Regions from separate parts of the Janthinobacterium sp. PSPC1-1 genome, predicted to be linked through region 2. Evidence: predicted binding sites of a transcription regulator. Region 2 holds the regulator's gene; each other region holds the start of a gene.
The links. Region 2 encodes sigma-54, which starts transcription at its own class of promoters, with help from an activator protein. Its sites were predicted from a motif close to TGGCANGNAANCTGCTTT; they were not measured.
Positions count from the first base shown of each region.

Region 1 (7,219 bases), on a different contig from region 2:
GATTCTGCTCGACGTGCGCATGCCGGGCCTCGACGGCTTTGAAGTCTGCCGCCGCCTGAAGGAGATACCGTCCCTGCGCCAGGTGCCGGTGATCTTCCTGTCGGCCCAGTACGATACGGACGACAAGGTGCGCGGCTTTGCGCTGGGCGCCGTCGATTTCATCGCCAAGCCCTTCCAGGCCGAGGAAATCCTCGCCCGTACCGACGCGCACGTGCGCCTGGCGCGGGCGCAGCTGCAGTTGGCGCAGGAGCGCGCCAACCTGGAGCGGCGCGTGGCCGAACGCACGGCCGAACTGGAACAGGTGGCCAGCACCCTGGCGCGCGAAGTGCAGATCCGCCGCGCCAATGAGGAATTGCTGCGCCTGTCGGGCCAGGTCTTCGAAGCCACCCAGGACGCCATTTTGATCACCGATCCGGCCGGCACCATCGTCACGGCCAATCCCGCCTTTACACGCATCACCGGCTACGCGGCGCAGGAAGTGGTGGGCACGGACATCATGCGCCTGCATGCCGGACACACGGGCGAAGCGGTGTTGCAGGCCCTGCGCCAAGGCTTGCGCAGCAGCGGCTGCTGGTCGGGCGAAGTACAAACGCGGCGCAAGAGCGGCGACACCTATCCCTGTTTGCTCAGTGCGTCCACCGTGTACGGGCCCGATGGCGCCGTCGTCAACTATGTGGGCGTCTTCCTCGATATCAGCGAGCGCAAGGCCGAGCAGCACTTGATCGATTTCCTCTCTTACCACGACGCGCTGACGGGTTTGCCAAACCGCGTGCTGCTGCGCGAACGTTTCGAACAGGCGCGCGCGAACGCCCTGCGCGACAGCCAGCAAGTGGTGCTGATGTGCCTGGATCTGGACCGCTTCAAGAACATCAACGATTCGCACGGCCAGGCCGTGGGCGACAAGGCGCTGCAAGTGGTGGCGCGTTTCCTCTCCGGCTGCGTGCGCGAGGGCGACACCGTGGTACGCCAGGGCGGCGACGAATTCCAGATCCTGCTGCAGGACGATGCCCTGTTGGGCCGCACGCTGGCGCTGGCGCAAACCATTCTGGCCGGCTTGCGCGAAGAGCTCAGTGTTGGTGGCGAGCGCCTGGCGCTGACCACCAGCATCGGCATCGCCATGTGCCCGGCCGATGGCGACAGCCTCGATGACGTGCTGCGCCACGCCGACACGGCCCTGGTGCGCGCCAAGGAAATGGGGCGCGACCATTACGCCTTCTTCACGGAGCGCATGGGCAGCGATATCCGCGCCCGCCTGGCCATGCAGCAGCAGCTGCGCGGCGCCATCTGCCGCGATGAATTCGCAGTGCACTACCAGCCGCAGATGTGCTTGCGCACGGGCACCTTGCTGGGCGCGGAAGCCCTGCTGCGCTGGGAGAACCCGGTGCTGGGCAAGGTGTCGCCCGGCCTGTTCATCGCGCTGGCCGAGGAGTACGGCTTGATCACGGCCATCGGCGAATGGGTGCTGGAAAGCGTCTGCGCGCAGATCCGCGCCTGGCACGACGCAGGCCTGGGCAGCATCAAGGTGGCTGTCAACCTGTCCGGTAAACAGTTCGCGCAGGATCGCACGGTGCCTTTCGTCGAGGCCGTATTGCGTAAATACGGCATCGCGCCCGCCTGCCTCGGCATCGAGATCACGGAAAGCACGGTGATGGGCGACCCTGACAAGGCGGTGGCGGCGCTCACGCGCCTGAAGGATATCGGCGTGGGTATTTCGCTCGACGACTTCGGCACCGGCTATTCCAGCCTGGGCTACCTGAAGCGTTTTCCCATCGATGTGCTGAAGATCGACAAATCCTTCGTCGACGACGTCACCACCAGCAGCAGCGATGCGGCCATCGCCCGTTCCGTCATCTCGCTGGCACACAACCTGGACATGCGCGTCATCGCCGAAGGCGTGGAAACGCGCGAACAGGTGGACTTCCTGACGGAACACGGCTGCGACGAAATGCAGGGCTATTATTTCAGCCGGCCCCTGGCTGCCGCACCATTCACGGCCTTGCTGCGTGAGCGGCGCACCCTGGCTGTGGCCTGAGCATACACGCCGCGGTGCGGCCGCTGCACCATGCCGGTGCATTCGCAGCAGCGCGGTGCAGGATTCTCACTTTTCCATCCCCTGACGCTGGCACATATCCTGCTTAGGTAATCGCTTATTTACGCGATTGCCCCGCATGCCAGACAGTACCCATCCAGCCATGCCTTCACAGTCCAGCGCACACGGCGCCTGGCAGGCGCATTTGCGCCTGGGCTTTGCGCTGCACGATGGCGTCAGCCGCCTCGTCGAGCGCACGCATCGCGGTCCTTTGCGCGTGCAAAAGCCCCTGTACCCGGAAGGCGATGCCGTCTGCCACGCCATCATCATCCATCCGCCCGGCGGCGTGGTGGGCGGCGACCAGCTGGCCGTCGACGCCACGGTGGGCGCAGGCGCGCATGCCTTGCTGACCTCGCCGGGGGCCGCCAAGTGGTACCGCGCGAATGGCCACGTCTCGGGTCAGCACATCGTGCTGCGCGCCGGTACCGGCGCCGCCATCGAGTGGCTGCCGCAGGAAAGCATTTTCTTCGACCGGGCTTGCGTGCACCTGCGCCATGAAGTGGAACTGGCGCAGGACGCCAGCTACATCGGCTGCGACATCGTCTGCCTGGGCCGCAGCGCCTCGGGCGAAGTTTTCAACACGGGCAGCATCAGCCAGCAGGTGCAGATCCGCCGTGGCGGCAAGCTGCTGTGGTGGGAGCAGGGCGTGCTGGCGGGAGGCGGCGCCCTGATGGCCAGTCCCCTGGGGCTGGCCGGCCACACGGTATGCGCCACCCTGATCGCCGTCGGCACACCCGTTTCTCCATCAGTACTGGCGGCCGTGCGCGAGATCGCCGTGCCGGCCGGCGCCGTGTTTGGCGCCACGCACATGAAAGCGCTGGTGGTAGTGCGCCTGCTGTGCGGCGACAGCGAGGCGGCGCGCCGGATCATGCTGGCCGCCTGGCTTCTGCTGCGCCCCGCCATGCTGGGGCGCGACGCCGTCGTGCCCCGCATCTGGAACACTTGAACAGGAAAGACAAGGAAAACCATGGACCTGACTCCCCGCGAAAAAGACAAGCTGCTCATTTTTACGGCCGCGCTGCTGGCCGAACGGCGCCTGGCGCGCGGCTTGAAATTGAATTATCCGGAAGCGGTGGCCCTGATCAGCGCCGCCATCATGGAAGGCGCGCGCGATGGCAAGTCGGTGGCGCAGCTGATGTCGGACGGTAGCAAAATACTCTCGCGCGCCGACGTCATGGACGGCATCGCCGAGATGATCCCCGATATCCAGGTGGAAGCGACCTTCCCCGATGGCAGCAAGCTGGTGACCGTGCACCACCCGATACCCTAACCACACAAGCGACATTTACAGGAGCCGGTCATGACCCCAGGTGAATACAAATTGGAAGAAGGCGAAATCAGCTTGAATGCCGGGCGCGCCACGGCCACCGTGGTGGTGGCCAACCGGGGCGACCGGCCGATCCAGGTGGGCTCGCACTTTCACTTTTTTGAAGTCAATCCGGCGCTGGCCTTCGAGCGCTGGCGCGCCTACGGCATGCGCCTCAATATCACGGCCGGCACGGCCGTGCGCTTCGAACCTGGCCAGCAACGCACGGTGGAACTGGTGGCGCTGGCGGGCGAACGCAAGGTCTACGGCTTCAATGGCGCAGTGATGGGTGACCTGCAAGACACTCCACCAGGAAAGGATTGAGATGGCCAGCATTCCCCGCAGCGCGTATGCCGAAATGTTCGGCCCCACCAAGGGCGACCGCATCCGCCTGGCCGACACGGAATTGTTCATCGAGATCGAGCATGACTATGCGATCTACGGCGAAGAGGTGAAATTCGGCGGCGGCAAGGTGATCCGCGACGGCATGGGCCAGTCGCAGCGCTGCGCGGCCGAGGTGATGGATACCGTCATCACGAATGCCGTCATCCTCGACCACTGGGGCATCGTGAAAGCCGATATCGGCCTGAAAAATGGCCTGATCTTCGGCATCGGCAAGGCGGGCAACCCGGACATCCAGCCCGGCGTGACTTTGCCCATCGGCGGCGCCACGGAAATCATCGCCGGCGAGGGCCTGATCGTCACGGCCGGCGGCGTCGACACGCACATCCACTTCGTCTGTCCGCAGCAGATCGAGGAAGCGTTGATGAGCGGCGTGACCACCATGCTGGGCGGTGGCACGGGACCGGCCGTGGGCACGGCCGCCACCACCTGCACGCCGGGACCATGGCATTTGCACGCCATGCTGGCGGCCGCCGACGCCTTCCCGATGAACCTGGGCTTCATGGGAAAAGGTAACGTCAGCTTGCCGCTGCCGCTGGAAGAGCAGGTGCGCGCGGGCGCCATCGGCCTGAAACTGCACGAGGACTGGGGCAGCACGCCGGCCGCCATCGACAACTGCCTGTCCGTGGCCGACCGCATGGACGTGCAGGTGGCGCTGCACAGCGATACCCTGAATGAGGGCGGCTTTCTGGAGCACACCCTGGCCGCCTTCAAGGACCGCACCATCCACACCTTTCACACGGAAGGGGCGGGCGGCGGCCATGCGCCCGACATCATCGCCGCCGTGGGCCAGTCCAACGTCTTGCCGTCGTCGACCAACCCGACGCGGCCGTTTACCGTCAACACGCTCGACGAGCACCTGGACATGCTGATGGTGTGCCACCACCTGGACCCTGCGATTGCCGAAGACGTGGCGTTTGCCGAGTCGCGCATCCGCCGCGAAACCATCGCCGCCGAAGACATTTTGCACGATATCGGCGCCATTTCGATGATGTCGTCCGACTCGCAAGCCATGGGGCGTGTCGGTGAAGTGATCATGCGCACCTGGCAGACGGCGCACAAGATGAAGGTGCAGCGGGGGCCGCTGGCGCCCGACACGGCGCGCAGCGACAATTTCCGCGCCAAGCGCTATATCGCCAAGTACACGATCAATCCGGCCATCACGCATGGGATTTCCCATGTGGTTGGTTCCATCGAGGCGGGCAAGATCGCCGACCTCGTGCTGTGGAAGCCGGCCTTTTTCGGCGTCAAGCCATCGATGATTTTAAAGGGCGGCATGATCGCCGCCGCGCAGATGGGCGACCCGAACGCCTCGATTCCCACGCCGCAGCCCGTGCATTACCGCATGATGTTCGGCGCCTTCGGCGGCGGCCTGAAAAAGTCGTTCACCTTTGTCTCGCAGGCGGCCTACGACCTCGATATCGGGCATCAACTCAAACTGAATAAATCCGTCATCGCCGTGAAAAACATGCGCGGCTTGCGCAAGCACGACATGATCCATAACAGCGCCACGCCACACATGGAAGTGGACCCGGAAACCTACGCCGTGCGCGCCGACGGCCAGCTGCTGGTGTGCGAGGCCGCCGCCGTGCTGCCGATGGCGCAGCGCTATTTTCTATTTTAAGCAGGAGACAAGCATGCTGACTTTGCATACCAAACTGGCGGCTGACGATACTCGCGCCGCCGTTGCTCAACTGGTGCTGCCCTACGACCAGCGCGAAAAATGCCGGCTGCGCGCCGTGCTGTCGAATGGCGACGAGGTGGCCGTGTTCACCGTGCGCGGCACGGTGCTGCGCGACGGCGAGCGCATGACGGGGCCGGAAGGGCAGGTGGTGCAGATCGTCGCCGCGCGCGAACCGACCTACCTGGTACGCTGCGCGGATGCGCACACCCTGCTGCGCTGCGCTTTTCATTTGGGGAATCGCCACACGCAGGCGCAGGTGGGCAACGGCTTTCTGCGCATCCGCAAAGACCCCGTTTTAAAAGAGATGCTGCAAGGCTTGCAGGCGACCGTGACGGAGGAAGGCGCGCCGTTCGAGCCGGAGGCGGGCGCGTATGGCGGCGGCCATGGCCACCACGACGGCCACGGCCAGCACTTGCTGGCACCCGTGCCGCTGCGGCAGAAAATCCACCGTCCCGGCGATGTGCCAGGCGCCGCATGATGCAGGCGTCGGCCCTGCTGCATTTGCTGCAGTTCGCCAGCCCGGCCCTGCCGATCGGCGCCTACAGCTATTCGCAGGGGCTGGAAGCAGCGCTCGAATCCGGCCTGGTGCACGACGCGGCCACGGCGCGCGCGTGGATCGCCGAGCATCTGACCTTGGTGGTGGCGCGCTGGGAAGCGCCCCTGTGCTGGCGCTTGATGCAGGCCTTTGCAGCACAGGATCTGTGCGCCCTGCAGCGCTGGAGCGAGCGTTTCATCGCTTCGCGCGATACGGCGGAATTTCGCGCAGAAACCATCCAGATGGGGTATTCCTTGACCAAATTGCTGGCCGAACTGGGCGTGGCCGACGGCGTGTTGATCGACATGCTGCAGGGGCAGCCGGAAGTGGCGCTGCCCACGGCCTATGCCTGCGCCGTGGCGGCGCTGGCGATTCCGCGCGAAGAGGCGCTGCTGGCCATGCTGTTTGCCTGGGCGGAAAACCAGGTGCTCGTCTGCGTGAAGTCCGTGCCGCTGGGGCAGGTGGCGGGCCAGCGTTTGCTGTTGTCGCTGCGCCCGGAATTGGAAGCGGCGGCGCTGACGGCGCAAACCTTGCAAGACGACGAGATGGGCAACTGGGCACCGGGCCTGTCGCTGCTGTCGATGCGGCACGAAGTGCAGTACAGCCGCCTGTACCGTTCCTGAACTATTCAATGAGAGAGCAAACATGACATCGATTACCTCCAATCCCCTGCGCGTAGGCATCGGCGGCCCGGTCGGCTCGGGCAAGACGGCACTGTGCGAAATGCTATGCAAGGGCATGCGCGAGCGCTACGACATGGCCGTCATCACGAATGACATCTACACCAAGGAAGACATGGAAATCCTGCTGCGCGCCGACGCCTTGCCGGCCGAGCGTTTGATGGGCGTGGAGACGGGCGGCTGCCCGCACACGGCGATTCGCGAAGACGCGTCGATCAACCTGGAAGCGATTGCGCGCATGCAGGCAGATTTTCCGCATCTCGACTTGATCCTGGTCGAATCGGGCGGCGATAACCTGGCCGCCACCTTCAGCCCAGAACTGTCGGACCTGACGATTTACGTGATCGACGTGGCGGGCGGCGAAAAAATCCCGCGCAAGGGCGGGCCCGGCATCACGCGCTCCGATTTGCTCATTATCAACAAGACGGACCTGGCGCCGTACGTGGGCGCCAATCTCGACGTGATGGCGCAGGACGCCAGGCGCATGCGCGGCGAGCGCCCCTTCGTGTTTACCAACTTGCGC
Region 1 covers NZ_JAFCWP010000001.1:1,031,088-1,038,306, forward strand. The annotation lists gene ACP7EG_RS04650 (EAL domain-containing response regulator) at 1-2,032, shown strand, start outside; gene ACP7EG_RS04655 (urease accessory protein UreD) at 2,193-3,035, shown strand; gene ACP7EG_RS04660 (urease subunit gamma) at 3,057-3,359, shown strand; gene ACP7EG_RS04665 (urease subunit beta) at 3,390-3,719, shown strand; gene ureC (urease subunit alpha) at 3,721-5,421, shown strand; gene ureE (urease accessory protein UreE) at 5,435-5,959, shown strand; gene ACP7EG_RS04680 (urease accessory protein UreF) at 5,959-6,639, shown strand; gene ureG (urease accessory protein UreG) at 6,662-7,219, shown strand, end outside.
Region 1: a site for sigma-54 is predicted at 2,121-2,138, ahead of ACP7EG_RS04655 (urease accessory protein UreD). Genes of this name have one in related genera too.

Region 2 (7,219 bases):
TCTCGGCTGCCAGGCCCAGCGCGTGGGGGCCGATGACGATGCCGACGGCCAGGTAGCCCAGCATGGGCGGCAGATGCAACATTCTGAAAGCGACCACGCCCAGCACGGCGCTGCCGAGTAACATCAGGGTCAGTTCAAGCGAGGAAAACATGGGTTGCCCGGTGCGGTCAATGGAAATCGTTGTTTGTTGTGACTGGCAAGTTTTTTGCTTTCCTAATTCGTTTATACTTTGGGCATGAGTGTAACCCATGAAAAAACAATGCTGAAAGCTTTTGATCGAATTGACATGCAAGCGACGACCGAGCGCGCCGTCGCGCTGGCCCGTACCACCTTGCAGATCGAGTCCGACGCCATCGTTGCGCTGCGCGAGCGCCTGGCCACGGACGACAGCGTGGGCCGCGCGGTGGCGATGTTGCTGCAATGCAAGGGGCGTGTCGTCGTCTCCGGCATCGGCAAGTCCGGCCATATCGCGCGCAAGATTGCCGCCACCCTCGCTTCCACCGGCACGCCGGCCCTGTTCGTGCATCCGGCCGAAGCGGCCCATGGCGACCTGGGCATGGTTACCTCGGACGATGCTTTTATTGCCATATCGTACTCCGGGGAATCGTCGGAACTGATGGCCATCATGCCCGTCGTCAAGCGTATGGGGGGCGTGCTCATCTCCATGACGGGCAAGCCGAACTCCAGCCTGGCCCAGCTGGCCGACGTCCACCTGGATATTTCTGTTGAGAAAGAAGCCTGTCCGCTGAACCTGGCGCCGACGGCCAGCACCACCGTCACCCTGGCGCTGGGCGACGCGATCGCCGTGGCCTTGCTCGACTTGCGCGGCTTCAAGGAAGAAGATTTCGCCCGCTCGCACCCGGGCGGCGCCCTGGGCCGCCGCCTGCTCACGCACGTGCATGACGTCATGCGCAGCGGCGAACGTGTACCGAAGGTGCCCGTGGACGCTTCCTTGCTGCAGGCGCTGGAAGAAATGACGAAGAAGGGCATGGGCATGACGGCCGTCGTCGATGCGGATGAGCGCCCCGTGGGCGTGTTTACCGATGGCGACTTGCGCCGCATGTTCGAGCGCGTGCAGGATTTCACGCAAGTGGCGATCCGCGACGTCATGCATGCGCAGCCGCGCAGCATCGCACCCGAGCGCCTGGCCGTCGACGCCGTGGCCGTGATGGAGCAGTTCCGCATCAACCAGATGCTGGTCGTCGATGCCGACGGCAAGCTGGTGGGCGCGCTGCATATCCATGATCTGACGCAAGCGAAGGTGATCTGATGGATAGCGTAGCGGACAACCTGGCGCGCGCAGCCAAGGTCAAACTGATGATCTTTGACGTCGATGGCGTGCTCACCGACGGCAGCCTGCATTTCGGCCCGGATGGCGAGATGATGAAAACGTTTAATGTGTATGATGGCCTGGGCATCAAGCTGCTGCAGGAATCGGGCGTGCAGACGGCCATCATCAGCGCGCGCCGCTCGGCCATCACGGCGCGCCGCGCGCAAGACCTGGGCATTACGCATGTGCACCAGGGCGGTCACGACAAGCTGACGCCGTTTCGCGAGCTGCTGGCGCTGACGGGCTTGACGGAAGAGCAATGCGGCTATATCGGCGACGATGTCATCGATGCGCCCATCCTGCGCCGCGTGGGCTTTGCCGTCAGCGTGCCGGGCGGGCGTCCGGAAGTGCAGGGCCTGGCGCACCATGTGACGCAGGCCGGCGGCGGTCGCGGCGCGGTGCGCGAGATCTGCGAATTCCTGCTGCGCGCCCAGGACAACTATGCGCGCGTCATGGCGCCGTTCCTGGAGTGAGGCGCGCCTTGCCGCCAGTGACATTTGAAAGAGTGAAATCCTATGCGTAAGCCAGGAGGCGCCCATCGCTGGCGCATGATTTTTACCGTGCTGGGGGCAGTTGTCTTTGCGCTGGGCAGCTTCTGGCTGCTGGAAGTAATGAACAAGAATGCCCAGGACATCACGGCCAGCAAGCATCAGGATGAGCCCGACTATTTCATCACCAATTTCAGCCTGGTGCGCATGGACTTGACGGGTAAGCCCAGCTATATCGTGTCGGGCACCAAGCTCACGCATTATCCGCTCGATGATTCATCCGATATCGATCAGCCTTTCGTGCGCAAGCTCACGCCAGGCATGCCGCCGATGAACATGAATGCGGAACTGGCGCATATCGACCAGGACAATACCCGGCTGCAACTGCACCGCAATGTCGTGATCGACCGCGTGGCCAGTCCGAAGGCGCAGAACCTGACAGTCAAGACGGAAGCGCTGACGGTATTCCCGGATGAGGAAAGAATGGAAACGGACGTGCCTGTCGATATCCTGACGGGCGCCTCGCGCATCAATGGCGTCGGCATGAAGGCCAATAACGCCACCGGCGTGGTGGAAGTGCAGAATGCGCTGCGCATGGTCCTCCCGCCGAAACCGCGCCCGGCCGCGGCGGCAAAATGACAGAATGAAACAAGGAAACCATACTATGAAGAATATCTTGCTGTTGACCGTATTTTCTCTGGCCATGATGGGCGTGGCGCATGCCGAGAAGGCCGATTCCGAGAAGGAAGCCGTCATCACGGCACGCAGCGGCCATGTTGATGACGTCAAGCAGATTCGCACCCTGACGGGCGACGTCGTGCTGGTCAAGGGCACCCTGACCATGAAGGCAGGCCGGGCCCTGATCACGGAAGATCCGCAAGGCTACCAGTTCATTACCTTCTGGGCCGATCCCGGCAAGCTGGCCACCTTCCGCCAGAAGCGCGATGGCGCGGGCGACCTGTGGGTCGAAGGCGAAGCGGAGCGCGTGGAATACGACAACAAGACGGAAGTGGTGAAACTGTTTTCCAGGGCCAAGCTGACGCGCCTGGAAGGCACGAAAGTGACCGACGTGGCCAATGGCGCCTTCATCTCGTATGACAGCCGCAAGGAAGAATTTGCGATGGAAAATTCCAACAGCGGCACCAGCACCCCGGACGGTGGCAGCGTGCGCATGGTGATCCAGCCGAAGCCCAAGGCACCGGCCACGCCCGCGCCAGGAAAGAAATAATGGACAATACTCGTTGCGGCAGCACCCTGATCGTTCGCGGGCTGCAAAAAACCTATGGCAAGCGGCAAGTCGTGCATGATGTCTCGCTGCAAGTCGAATGCGGCGAAGTGGTGGGTTTGCTGGGCCCGAACGGCGCCGGCAAGACCACCTCGTTCTACATGATCGTCGGTCTGGTGCCGTCCGATGGCGGCACCATCGATATCAGCGGCGTGGATATTTCCCGCCTGCCGATCCACCGCCGCGCGCAGATGGGCCTGTCGTATCTGCCGCAGGAAGCGTCCGTCTTCCGCAAGCTGACGGTGGAAGACAATATCCGCGCCGTGCTGGAAATCCAGACCGTCGAAGGCCGTCCTTTGAAGAAGGCCGAGATCGAGGAGCGCCTGGATAAATTGCTGGCCGACTTGCAAATTGAAAAGTTGCGCGAGAATCAGGCGCTGTCCCTGTCGGGCGGCGAGCGCCGCCGTGTGGAAATCGCCCGCGCGCTGGCCACCGACCCGCGTTTCGTGCTGCTCGACGAACCGTTTGCCGGTGTCGACCCCATCGCCGTGATCGAGATCCAGCGTATCGTGCGCTTCTTGAAGGAGCGCAATATCGGCGTGCTGATCACCGACCATAATGTGCGCGAGACGCTGGGTATCTGCGACCGTGCCTACATCATCAACCAGGGCTCGGTGCTGGCGTCGGGACGCCCCGACGACATCATCGCGAACGAGTCGGTACGCCGGGTCTATCTGGGCGAACACTTCCGCATGTGAGCCAATGAAACAATCATTGCAGCTGCGCACTTCGCAGCACCTGGCACTGACGCCGCAGTTGCAGCAATCGATACGCCTGTTGCAATTGTCTACCCTGGAATTGCACCAGGAACTAGAGCAACTGCTGACGGACAATCCCTTGCTCGAGCGCCTCGACGATCCGCTCGACCATTCGCTGCGCCTGCTGTCCGACGGGGCCCTGAGTTCCACGGCCGCGCCGGCCGAAGCACCGCCCCAGCCGCCAGGCCAGGATGCACCCGCGGCGCCAGCCGAAGCGGAAACCTTTGACGGCGAAGCGGGCGACAGCCCGGCCGCCGCGGATGGCGGCGACAGCGACTGGAGCGAGGCGAGCCGGGGCAAGGCGCCCGACGACGAAGATTCGCGTCCGCAATTGGAGGCCCACCACTGCACCCTGCGCGAGCACCTGATGGAGCAGATGCGCGTGACGGTGCTCGAGTTGCGCGACCGCGCGCTGGTCGAGCTGATCATCGACGCGCTCGACGACAATGGCTACCTGGAAGAGTCGCTCGACGACATCCTGGCGCGCTTGCCGGAAGAGCTGGAAATCGATGCCGACGAGATGCGCACGGCCTTGTCCCTGCTGCAAAGTTTCGATCCGCCCGGTGTGGGTGCGCGCAACGCGTCCGAATGCCTGGCGCTGCAAATCAAGCGCTTGCCGCACGTCGCCATGGTAACGCGGCGCATGGCCCTCGTCATCGTGGAAAAGCACCTGGCCTGGTTTGCCCAGCGCGATTTCAACAAGCTGAAAAAAGCCCTCGATTGCGACGAAGAAGACTTGCGTGAAGCGCAGACGGTGATTCGCCAGTGCAATCCGCATCCGGGCGCCGTGTTCGCCTCGGATGTGTCCGATTACGTGGTGCCCGACGTCGTCGTCAAGCGCGCGCGCAATGGCTGGCAAGTCACCCTGAACAACGACGTCATGCCGCGCCTGCGCGTCAACGCCATGTACGCCAACTTGCTCAAGCAGGGCAAGGGCGAGGGCGCCATGGGCGCGCAATTGCAGGAAGCCAAGTGGCTGATCAAGAATATGCGCCAGCGTTTCGACACGATCTTGCGTGTGGCGCAGGCGATAGTAGAAAGACAAAAGAACTTTTTCTCGCATGGGGCCGTTGCCATGCGCCCCCTTGTGCTCCGTGAAATAGCTGATACACTGGGTTTACACGAGAGTACTATCTCGCGGGTAACAACCCAAAAGTACATGCTGACCCCGCATGGCATGTTTGAGTTGAAATATTTCTTTGGTAGCCACGTCGCCACCGAAGCGGGGGGCGAAGCATCATCGACGGCGATACGGGCATTGATCGTGCAACTGACAGGAGCAGAAGACCCTAAAAATCCTTTATCCGACAGTAAGATTGCGGACATGCTGGGGGAACAAGGCATGGTGATTGCGCGACGTACTGTTGCCAAATACCGGGAAGCGTTGAAAATTCCGCCAGTGAGCCTGCGTAAGTGTTTGTAAGTTTTTTTCGGTTCCTCTGCGGGCCGGATAGGATGGACCGCACGAACCCGATCATCTTTAGGAGTGTGTATGAATCTCACCATCAGCGGACATCATCTCGAAGTGACACCAGCCATCCGTGAATACGTACAAACGAAGCTGGAGCGCGTGAAACGTCATTTCGATCAAGTTATCGATATCGCCGTGATTCTGACCGTGGATAACCTCAAAGAGAAAGAAAAACGTCAAAAGGCCGAAGTCAACCTGCGTCTGAGTGGCAAAACAGTCTATGTGGAAAGCCTGGCGCACGACCTGTATGCCGCAATCGATATCCTGATCGACAAGCTGGACAGGCAAGTGATGAAGTACAAAACCAAAGTGCAAGGGCACGGTAAAGAGGCGATCAAGCATCTGCCAGACAACTCCGAGGAAGACGCCGTCGTCGCCGTTTAAGGCCACCCGCTTCCAGCAGTTGTGATCAACTAAGGGCGCACATTGCGCCCTTTTTTGCGCCCGGACCTTTTGAACGCAATCTTCCCCGCGCAGGCGCTAAAATGTTGGCACTTTCACTTCTTTCCTGCCTGCCATGAGCGACTTCGTCCAGACCTCCATCCGCAACCGCACCGGGCACATCGTGCTCGACCGTCCGAAAGCCTTCAATTCCCTGTCGCTGGAGATGGTGCGCGCCCTGAGTGCCGTCTTGCTGGCCTGGCGCGACGATCCGCAGGTGGACGCCGTCGTGATCCGTTCCAGCAGCGAAAAAGCCCTGTGCGCCGGTGGCGATATCCGTTTCTTTTACGATGCGGGCCTGGCTACGCCGCAAGGCGGCAGTGCATTGCTGGAAGATTTCTTTACGGAAGAATACGCCTTAAATCATGTCATTCATTTTTACCCGAAACCTTATATCGCCGTGATGGATGGCGTGGTCATGGGTGGCGGCATGGGCGTGGCACAAGCCGGGCCCGGCAATCGCTTGCGCATCGTCACGGGCCGCACGCGCATGGCCATGCCGGAAGTCAATATCGGCTTGTTCCCGGACGTGGGCGGCAGTTATTTTCTGTCCCGCCTGGCTGGCCAGCTGGGCCTGTACCTGGGCTTGACGGGCTTGACGATCAACGCGGCCGATGCCCTGTACACGGGGCTGGCCGATGTCTACCTGCCCGAGGCGCAGATGGGGGCGCTGCTGGCCCTGTTCGAATCGACGCCGGGCGAGGCCTTGCCGGTGGCCATCAAGGCGCTGGCGGCACCGTTCCAGGCCGAGGCGGGGGCTTCTCCTTTGGCCACGGCGCGCGCGGCGCTGGACCGCCATTTCGGCGCCCCTTCCGTGGCGGCCATCATGGCGTCGCTGGCGCAGGACGACAGCGCGTTCGCAGGCAAGGCCCTGGCGGCCATGCGTTTGCGTTCGCCGCTGATGATGTCGGTGACCCTGGAATTGCTGCAGCGCGGTGCTCACCTGGGTGTGGCCGACTGCCTGCGCCTGGAGCGCAGCGTGGTGCGCCACAATTTCGCGCATGGCGAAGTGCTGGAAGGCGTGCGCGCGCTGGTGGTCGACAAGGACAATGCGCCACGCTGGAACCCCGCCAGCCTGGACGAGGTCGATGCGGCCATGGTGGCGCGTTTCTTTGTGCCCGTCTGGCCGGCCACGGCGCATCCGCTGCGCCACCTCGACTGATTAAGCGCGCTCGCGGTGGCGCAGCACGACTCTTTCGTTGGGGCCGAAGTATTGCGCCAGCCGTTCCGCCATGTACACGGAGCGGTGCTGGCCGCCCGTGCAACCGAGCGCCACCGTCAGGTAGCTGCGGTTGTCCGATTTGAATGACGGCAACCATTTCTCGATGAAGGCGCGGATGTCGGCCAGCAGTTCCAGCGCGCTCGGCTGCGCGTCGAGGAAGGCGATCACGGGCGCATCGCGTCCGTCGAGCGGACGCAGCGCGAGGTCGTAATAGGGATTCGGCA
Region 2 covers NZ_JAFCWP010000002.1:585,765-592,983, forward strand. The annotation lists gene ACP7EG_RS10140 (cation:proton antiporter) at 1-151, opposite strand, end outside; gene ACP7EG_RS10145 (KpsF/GutQ family sugar-phosphate isomerase) at 236-1,270, shown strand; gene ACP7EG_RS10150 (KdsC family phosphatase) at 1,270-1,803, shown strand; gene lptC (LPS export ABC transporter periplasmic protein LptC) at 1,846-2,457, shown strand; gene lptA (lipopolysaccharide transport periplasmic protein LptA) at 2,483-3,046, shown strand; gene lptB (LPS export ABC transporter ATP-binding protein) at 3,046-3,801, shown strand; gene ACP7EG_RS10170 (RNA polymerase factor sigma-54) at 3,806-5,284, shown strand; gene hpf (ribosome hibernation-promoting factor, HPF/YfiA family) at 5,354-5,716, shown strand; gene ACP7EG_RS10180 (enoyl-CoA hydratase/isomerase family protein) at 5,850-6,935, shown strand; gene rapZ (RNase adapter RapZ) at 6,936-7,219, opposite strand, start outside.

Region 3 (7,219 bases), on a different contig from region 2:
CCACGGCCCGCGCCAGCCCCCGGCTGCCCATGCTGTGTCCCACCAGATACACTTGCGCCGCCTGCGTGCTGGCGAGAAAGTCGGCCAGAAATGCCGTGATGTGGGGCGTGCTCCATTCGATATTGTTTTCATCGATGGTGTAGGCGGCCAGGTCGCCGCGCGACGGCCAGCTGTAGAACACGGGCGCGCCGTCGAAACCCAGGTCGTAGGCCATTTGTCCCGTGCGCCGCGCCGCATCCTCGAAACTCACGTTGTAGCCGTGCACAAAGACAAACGCGCTCTTGCCGGCCGAGGCTCGGATCCGGGTTGTCAAGGCGGCAAAGAAGTTGTCGCGGTCCTGCACCGTGGCGTCCAGCAGCACCACGTGCTTGGCCGGGTCGTCGCGAAATTCCAGGCGCCACAGCGACGGCGATTCCAGCTGGCCCATGCGGTGGTCGCGGGGAATGCTGATGTCGCAGCTGCCATAGCTGAGCGGGCCATTGCCGCCCATGACGTTGCGTTCGCCGCTGAAGCGCCGGGCCGGCGGCTTGCCCACGTCGCGCTGGCGGTCCGTGGCGAAATACACTTTGACCACCGCATAATTGGAGACGACGGCGCTTTTGTCGGCCGGGGCGGGCACGGCTTCCACGTCGTGTATCTGGGGCAAGGGCCGCTGCAGCGCATCGAGCAAACCTTGCGCGGCAAACAGGGTTGCCATGTAGTCTGGCACGTTTGCCGTGGCCAGGGCGGTCGACAGGGCCAGTTGCAGCCGGGCATCGTCAGGCGCCGCTTCCAGCGCGGCGATGGCGGCCAGGATGTCTGACGCACTGTCGAACTTGGCGATGGCCTGCTTGAGCCTTTGATAGTGGCTGGCGACGGCTTCGGATGCATGGCCGGGCGCGCCTTGCCCGATGGCCGCCACCACAGCGGAAGTGATCAAGTCCATGTGCCACCTGCCTTTCAGGTCAATCTGGATTGAGTGTCAACCCATCGCCATAAAAGCACGCGCAAGGCGATTTGTCCAGCGCCTTGCGCAGCGGTAGCGTCACCGGTCAATGCTGCTTGTCGTCGCTGAACTGCTGCGCCAGCGATTGCAGGGGCGCCACGGTCAGGCCGCCGCGGCTCACGTGCTCGGGGATGGCCACGCGCACGGGCTTGCTGTGCATGTTGGCGGACGACAGCACGTTCGTCGTGGTCTCCGGCGCCGCATTCCACACGGGATCGACGATGCCTTCGAACACATGTTTCAATTGTTCGCCCCAGGTGTCGCGGATCATGCGGAAATACTGGTTCTTTTCATCAATGGTGACGAAGCGCGTGACGGCCAGGCTGCCCGTCTCGTAGACGAGCAGATCGAGCGGCAAGCCGACGGAAATGTTCGAGCGCAGGGTCGAATCCATGGAAATGAGCGCGCACTTGGCCGCCTCGTCCAGGCGCGTGAACGGGTTGATGACCCGGTCGATGATGGGCTTGCCATATTTCGCTTCGCCGATCTGGAAATACGTGTTTTCATCGTGCGATTCGATGAAATTGCCGGCTGAATATACTTGGAACAATCGGCAGCGCTCGGCGCCTATCTGGCCGCCTAAAATGAAGCTGACATTGAAATCGATGCCGCACTCGGCCAGGGCCTTCGCTTCGCGCTGGTGCACGGTGCGCACGGCGTCGCCCACGATGCGCGCCGCATCGTACATGCTGGCCACGTTCCAGATGCTGCGGCCATCCGCATCCACGTGTTCGGAGACGATCTGGCGGATCGCTTGCGAGATCGACAAGTTTCCAGCCGTCATCAGGACCAGCATGCGGTCGCCCGGGTTCTCAAACACGCTCATCTTGCGGAAGGTGCCCACCTGGTCCACGCCGGCGTTGGTGCGGGAGTCGGACAGGAAGACCAGGCCTTCGTTGAGGCGCATGCCTATGCAATAAGTCATCGTCGTAAATCAAGTCAAAGGGGGAAGCATTCTACACCAGCCGAGCCGTGCCACCTGCTGGCAAGGTCCGGCCAGCCTCATTCTTGCCACTACACGGGCACGATCTGCACATCGACTCTTAACGTTTCCGTGCCGCCACCCTGGCGCACGCCGCGCACGGGGGCGGCTGAATCGTAGTCGCGCCCGATGGCCAGGCGGCAATACGCATCCGTCATCAGCCGCGCATGGGTCACGTCGATGCTGACCCAGCCCGCGAAATCCGTGTCTTCCGTCCAGGCATCGACCCAGGCGTGACTGGCCGCATGGCCCGTCGTGCCCGGATCGATATAGCCGGAGACATAGCGGGCCGGGATGCCCCAGGCGTGGCAGCAGGCCAGGAACAGATGGGCATGGTCCTGGCACACGCCGCGCCCCAGGGCCAGCGCGTCGCCTGCCGTGGTGGTGACCATGGTGGCGCCGCTTTCATAGGCCACCTTGCCGACGATGTGCTCGGCCAGGCGCAGCAAATGGCCCGTTCCCGCCGTCACGCGCCGGTCGGGCAGGCTGGCAGCCGCCAGTTCGAGGATGGCGGGGTTGGCCTGCGTCAGGGCTGTCGGCATGGTAAACAACAGCGGCGACAAGGTATCGATCAGGTTCAGGCGTCCCTTGTACGGGTAAATGGTGTCCACCACGCCGTGCGCGACCAGGCTCAGCGAATGATGGCTGCCATTGATGGTCAGCATGTGCGACAGATTGCCGTAGGCATCCGTATAGGCGTGGCACTGGCCCGGCGTGGTGATTTGCCAGGAAAGTGCCCGCTGCTGCGGCTCGATACGCGGCGTCAGGTGCAGCTGCTGGATGGTGTAGGCCAGCGGCGCACTGTAGGCGTAATGGGTTTCGTGGCGGATGGTGAGCTGCATCAGGCCGCCAAGGGAACGAGGAAATCGCGGCTGACGCGGTTGCCCAGGTCGTTGATGTTTTCCAGAAACTCCGTCAGGGTCACGTGCAAACCCGCCTTCATGATGTCGTCGATATGGCCGAATTTCAGCTCCGCATGCAGTTTCCCTGCAAACCGTTCCGTATCGGCCGACACATCGTTGCGGATATGCTTTAAGTTTTCCACCACGTCATCCATGCAGGCAAGTAAAGACCTGGGCATGTCGCCGCGCAACATCAGCAGTTCCGCCACGCGTGCCGGAGTGATCACGTCGCGGTAGACCTTGCGGTAGATTTCGAAGCCGGAAACCGAGCGCAGCAGGGCCGCCCAGTAGTAAAAGTCGCGCTGGGTGATGTCTTTCGAGGTGTCGCGCGCGCCGTGGAACTTCACGTCGAGGATGCGCGCCGTGTTGTCGGCCCGCTCCAGGAAGGTGCCCAGGCGGATGAAGTGGATCGCTTCATCCTTGAGCATGGTGCCTAAAGTGACGCCGCGCGACAGATGCGAGCGGTATTTGACCCATTCGAAGAAGGCGCTGGGGTCCGTTTCCAGCAGATTGCTTTTCAGGCGCTTCTGCATGTCGAGCCAGGTGGCGTTCTGGATTTCCCACACTTCCGTCGTCAACGTGCCCCGCACGGCGCGGGCATTTTCGCGCGCGCCCGTCAGGCAGGCGAGGATGGACGACGGGTTGTTCGGGTCGCGCACCATGAAGTCGAGCACGTCGCGTGTGTGGAAACGGCCATATTTGTGGTCATACGCGCTTTGCAGCTCGGAAATGCCCAGGGTGGCGCGCCAGCCTTGCTCGGCGTCCTGCTCGGACTGGGGCAGCATGGACGTTTGCATGTTGACGTCGAGCATGCGCGCCGTGTTTTCCGCCCGCTCCGTGTAGCGGGCCATCCAGAACAAATGATCGGCGGTGCGGCTCAGCATGTTTTCTCTCCTGCAAAAGCGGATGTCTCTTCCAGTACCCAGGTATCCTTGGTGCCGCCCCCTTGCGAGGAGTTGACCACCAGCGAGCCTTCGCCCAGCGCCACGCGGGTCAGGCCGCCCGGCACCATGGAAATCGTCTTGCCGGACAGCACAAACGGGCGCAAATCGATGTGGCGCGGCGCGATGCCGGCATCCACATACGTGGGGCAGGCGGACAGGGCGAGGGTCGGCTGGGCGATGTAGCCGCCCGGATTGGCCAGCAGGCGCTGGCGGAAGTCCTCGATCTGCGCGGTGCTTGAGGCCGGCCCCACCAGCATGCCGTAGCCGCCCGCGCCATGCACTTCCTTGACGACGAGTTTTGCCAGGTTCGCCAGCACGTAGGACAGGTCGGCGCTCTTGCGGCACTGGTAGGTGGGCACGTTGTTGAGGATCGGCTCTTGCGACAGGTAGAATTTGATCATGTCGGGCACGAAGGGGTAAATCGACTTGTCGTCGGCCACGCCCGTGCCGATGGCGTTCGCCAGGGTGACTCTGCCGGCGCGGTACACGGACAGCAGGCCCGGCACGCCCAGCGAGGAGTCCGAGCGGAAGGCCAGCGGATCGAGGAAATCGTCGTCGACGCGGCGATAAATCACGTCGACGCGCTTGGGCCCACGCGTGGTGCGCATGTAGACGGAGTTGTCGTTGACAAACAGATCCTTGCCTTCGACCAGTTCCACGCCCATTTGCTGGGCCAGGAACGCGTGCTCGAAGTAGGCGGAGTTGTACATGCCCGGCGTCATGACGACGACCGTCGGGTCGTCCACGCCCATCGGGGCGACGGAGCGCAGGTTGTCGAGCAGCATGTCCGGGTAATGGTCGACGGGGGCGATGCGGTTGCGCGCGAACAATTCCGGGAACAGCCGCATCATCATCTTGCGGTCTTCCAGCATGTAGGACACGCCGGACGGCACCCTTAAGTTATCTTCCAGCACATAGAACTCGCCCTGGCCCGCGCGCACGATGTCAACACCCGCGATGTGGGCGTAAATGTCGGAGGCGACGGCAATGCCCTGCATTTCAGGGCGGTACTGGGCATTCTTGTAGATTTGCTCGGCGGGAATGATGCCCGCCTTGATGATGTTTTGCTCATGATAAATATCATGGAGGAACATGTTCAAGGCTTGCACGCGCTGCACCAGGCCCGTTTGCATCTGCGCCCATTCGGCAGCGGGGATGATGCGCGGGATGGTGTCGAACGGTATCAGGCGCTCCGTGCCGGCATCGTCGCCATACACGGCGAACGTGATGCCGACGCGGCGGAACGTCAGGTCGGCTTCGGCCCGCTTGCGGGCGATGGTCTCGGGGGATTGCTGCGCCAGCCAGTTGTCAAATTCACGATAGTGTTCACGTACCTTGCTGTCCGTACCCACCTCATCCGCAGTCATTTCATTGAAAAAATTTGCCATGTTGTGATTTCCCTTGAGCCGTGTCTATGTATAGCTCAGCAGGAAGCGTGCCAGCGGGGCGGCCGCAGGAAGGTGTGAATATGACCACTTTTGTGGCATTGCACCATCTTTTGCACCCGTTTGGTGCGTCAGGTATCACTCTTGGGGCCGTCGGCGGGCTGGACGAACGGACGGCAATCGACGGGCACGTCGAAGATGAAGCTGGTGCCCGTTTCGGGTGCGCTGTCGACGGCGATGCTGCCGCCGTGGCTTTCGGCTACATTTTGCACGAAGGGCAGGCCGATGCCCCAGCCCGGCGCGGGGCTGTCGTTTTCGCGGCGCAAGTAGTCGAAGATGCGTTCGGCTTGTTCCGGCGCGATGGCGTGGCCACCATTGTGGACGGTGAGCATCAGGCGCTCGTGGACCGCTTCCACGTGCACATTGACGGGCGCATCGTCGCCGTACTTGAGGGCATTGCTCAGCAGGTTTTCCAGCGCGCGCCGCAGCGAGTTCTCGCACCACCAACCGGTGACGGATTGTCCGCTGACCTGGCATTTGCCGGGCCGCTGCAGGTTGACCTGGCCGGCCACGGCGTGCACCAGCGGCAGCACGTCGAACTGGCTCAGCGCCAGAGGCAGCCGCTGGCCCCGGTGGTAGCTGAGGCTATCGAGCAATTCCTCGATCATGCTGTCGAGCCGTTTGCTGTGCTCGGCAATTTTGTGCGCCAGCAAGACCACCCGTTCCGGGTCCGCCTGCCGCAGCAGCAACTGGGCGCTGGTGCTGATGACGGCCAGGGGATTGCGCATGTCGTGCGACAGGCCGGCCGCGATGCGGCGCCGGAACCCTTCGTGCATGTTGGTAAATTCGCGTATCGATTCGCGGATGCCCACATCGATCGATGCGTTGATCACTTGCCAATCCTTGCCGCGCAGGGTGATACCCGACGCATGCGCGGTAGCGGCAAAGCAATCGCGGAAGATCTGGTATTCCTGGATCACCTGTTCCGGCCCGTAATTGGTCATACGCGCCCGTTCATTGCCATGCACGGCGGGCACGTTGCTGTTGCTGGTGGCGTTTTCGCGCGGATGGCCCGGCGTGAGCGCTTCGGCCAGGTTGTCGAAAAAGGCGGGCAAGGTATTGATGAGTATGGGCGTGAGCAACTGGTCGGCGCCGCGCACGCTGGCGCGCACGCGCTGCTCCCAGGCGCTGAGGACGGCATCACGCATGGCGAAGAGGCGCTGCGCGCGCTGCAGTGGATGGCGTGCGCTGGCCTGGCGATCCGCCGGATGATCCGTGCCAATATTCACCTGAACTCCCTGACAGGAATGGCTATGCTTCGAATAGTATGCGCCTAATCCGCCGCCAGGGAAACGCCTTGTTGTTCAGTATTGGCTAGCCGCAGGGCCGCATGCAGGCGGGAAAGCGAGGCTGACCAGTCGGCCAGCGAAAAGTTCTGTGGATCATCATGACCGTTCACAAAGCCCGTGTCGAGCACGGCGTGGAAGGCAGGGATCAGCCACGTACCCTTGCGCACGCTGGCGGCGATGTACAGCAGGGCCAGCCGGTCGTATTGCTCGGCCGTAAAACCGGGATCGGGCGCCAGCCCGTCGTTGCCCTTGCCGCCACCGGGCACGGAATGGCGCGGCTGCACCAGTTCTACGTGCAGGAACAGGCCCGTCAGCGACGGCTTGTCCTTTTCCAGCTTGCTGGCATAGCCGGGCGTGCCAAAGTCGCGCACGGCCAAGGAATCGCCGAGTCGGTTCACGTAGACATGGCCTTTCGGCCCGCCGCCCAGCGCCGGATTGCGCAAGCTGAAGTCGTTGAAGTCCCAGCTGGCGTCGTTGATGTGGTCGGGAATGGTTTCTAACAAGAAATTCGGGTAGCTGGTGTCGTGGATGACGAAAAAGCGGGCCATGGGCGCCGCCAGCCGGCCCACGGCGCGCGACAACGGGGCATCGACGGCGCCACCCACGTCCGCTTCGGCTATGCCTTGCCCGGCCAGCCAGGCGCGCAGGCGGGCCGGGGCGATGCCGGTGCGC
Region 3 covers NZ_JAFCWP010000011.1:37,702-44,920, reverse strand. The annotation lists gene ACP7EG_RS25405 (alpha/beta hydrolase) at 1-925, opposite strand, end outside; gene ACP7EG_RS25400 (peptidase) at 1,032-1,910, opposite strand; gene ACP7EG_RS25395 (transglutaminase family protein) at 2,000-2,809, opposite strand; gene ACP7EG_RS25390 (alpha-E domain-containing protein) at 2,809-3,753, opposite strand; gene ACP7EG_RS25385 (circularly permuted type 2 ATP-grasp protein) at 3,747-5,201, opposite strand; gene ACP7EG_RS25380 (sensor histidine kinase) at 5,330-6,487, opposite strand; gene ACP7EG_RS25375 (hypothetical protein) at 6,532-7,219, opposite strand, start outside.
Region 3: a site for sigma-54 is predicted at 5,237-5,254, ahead of ACP7EG_RS25385 (circularly permuted type 2 ATP-grasp protein). Genes of this name have one in related genera too.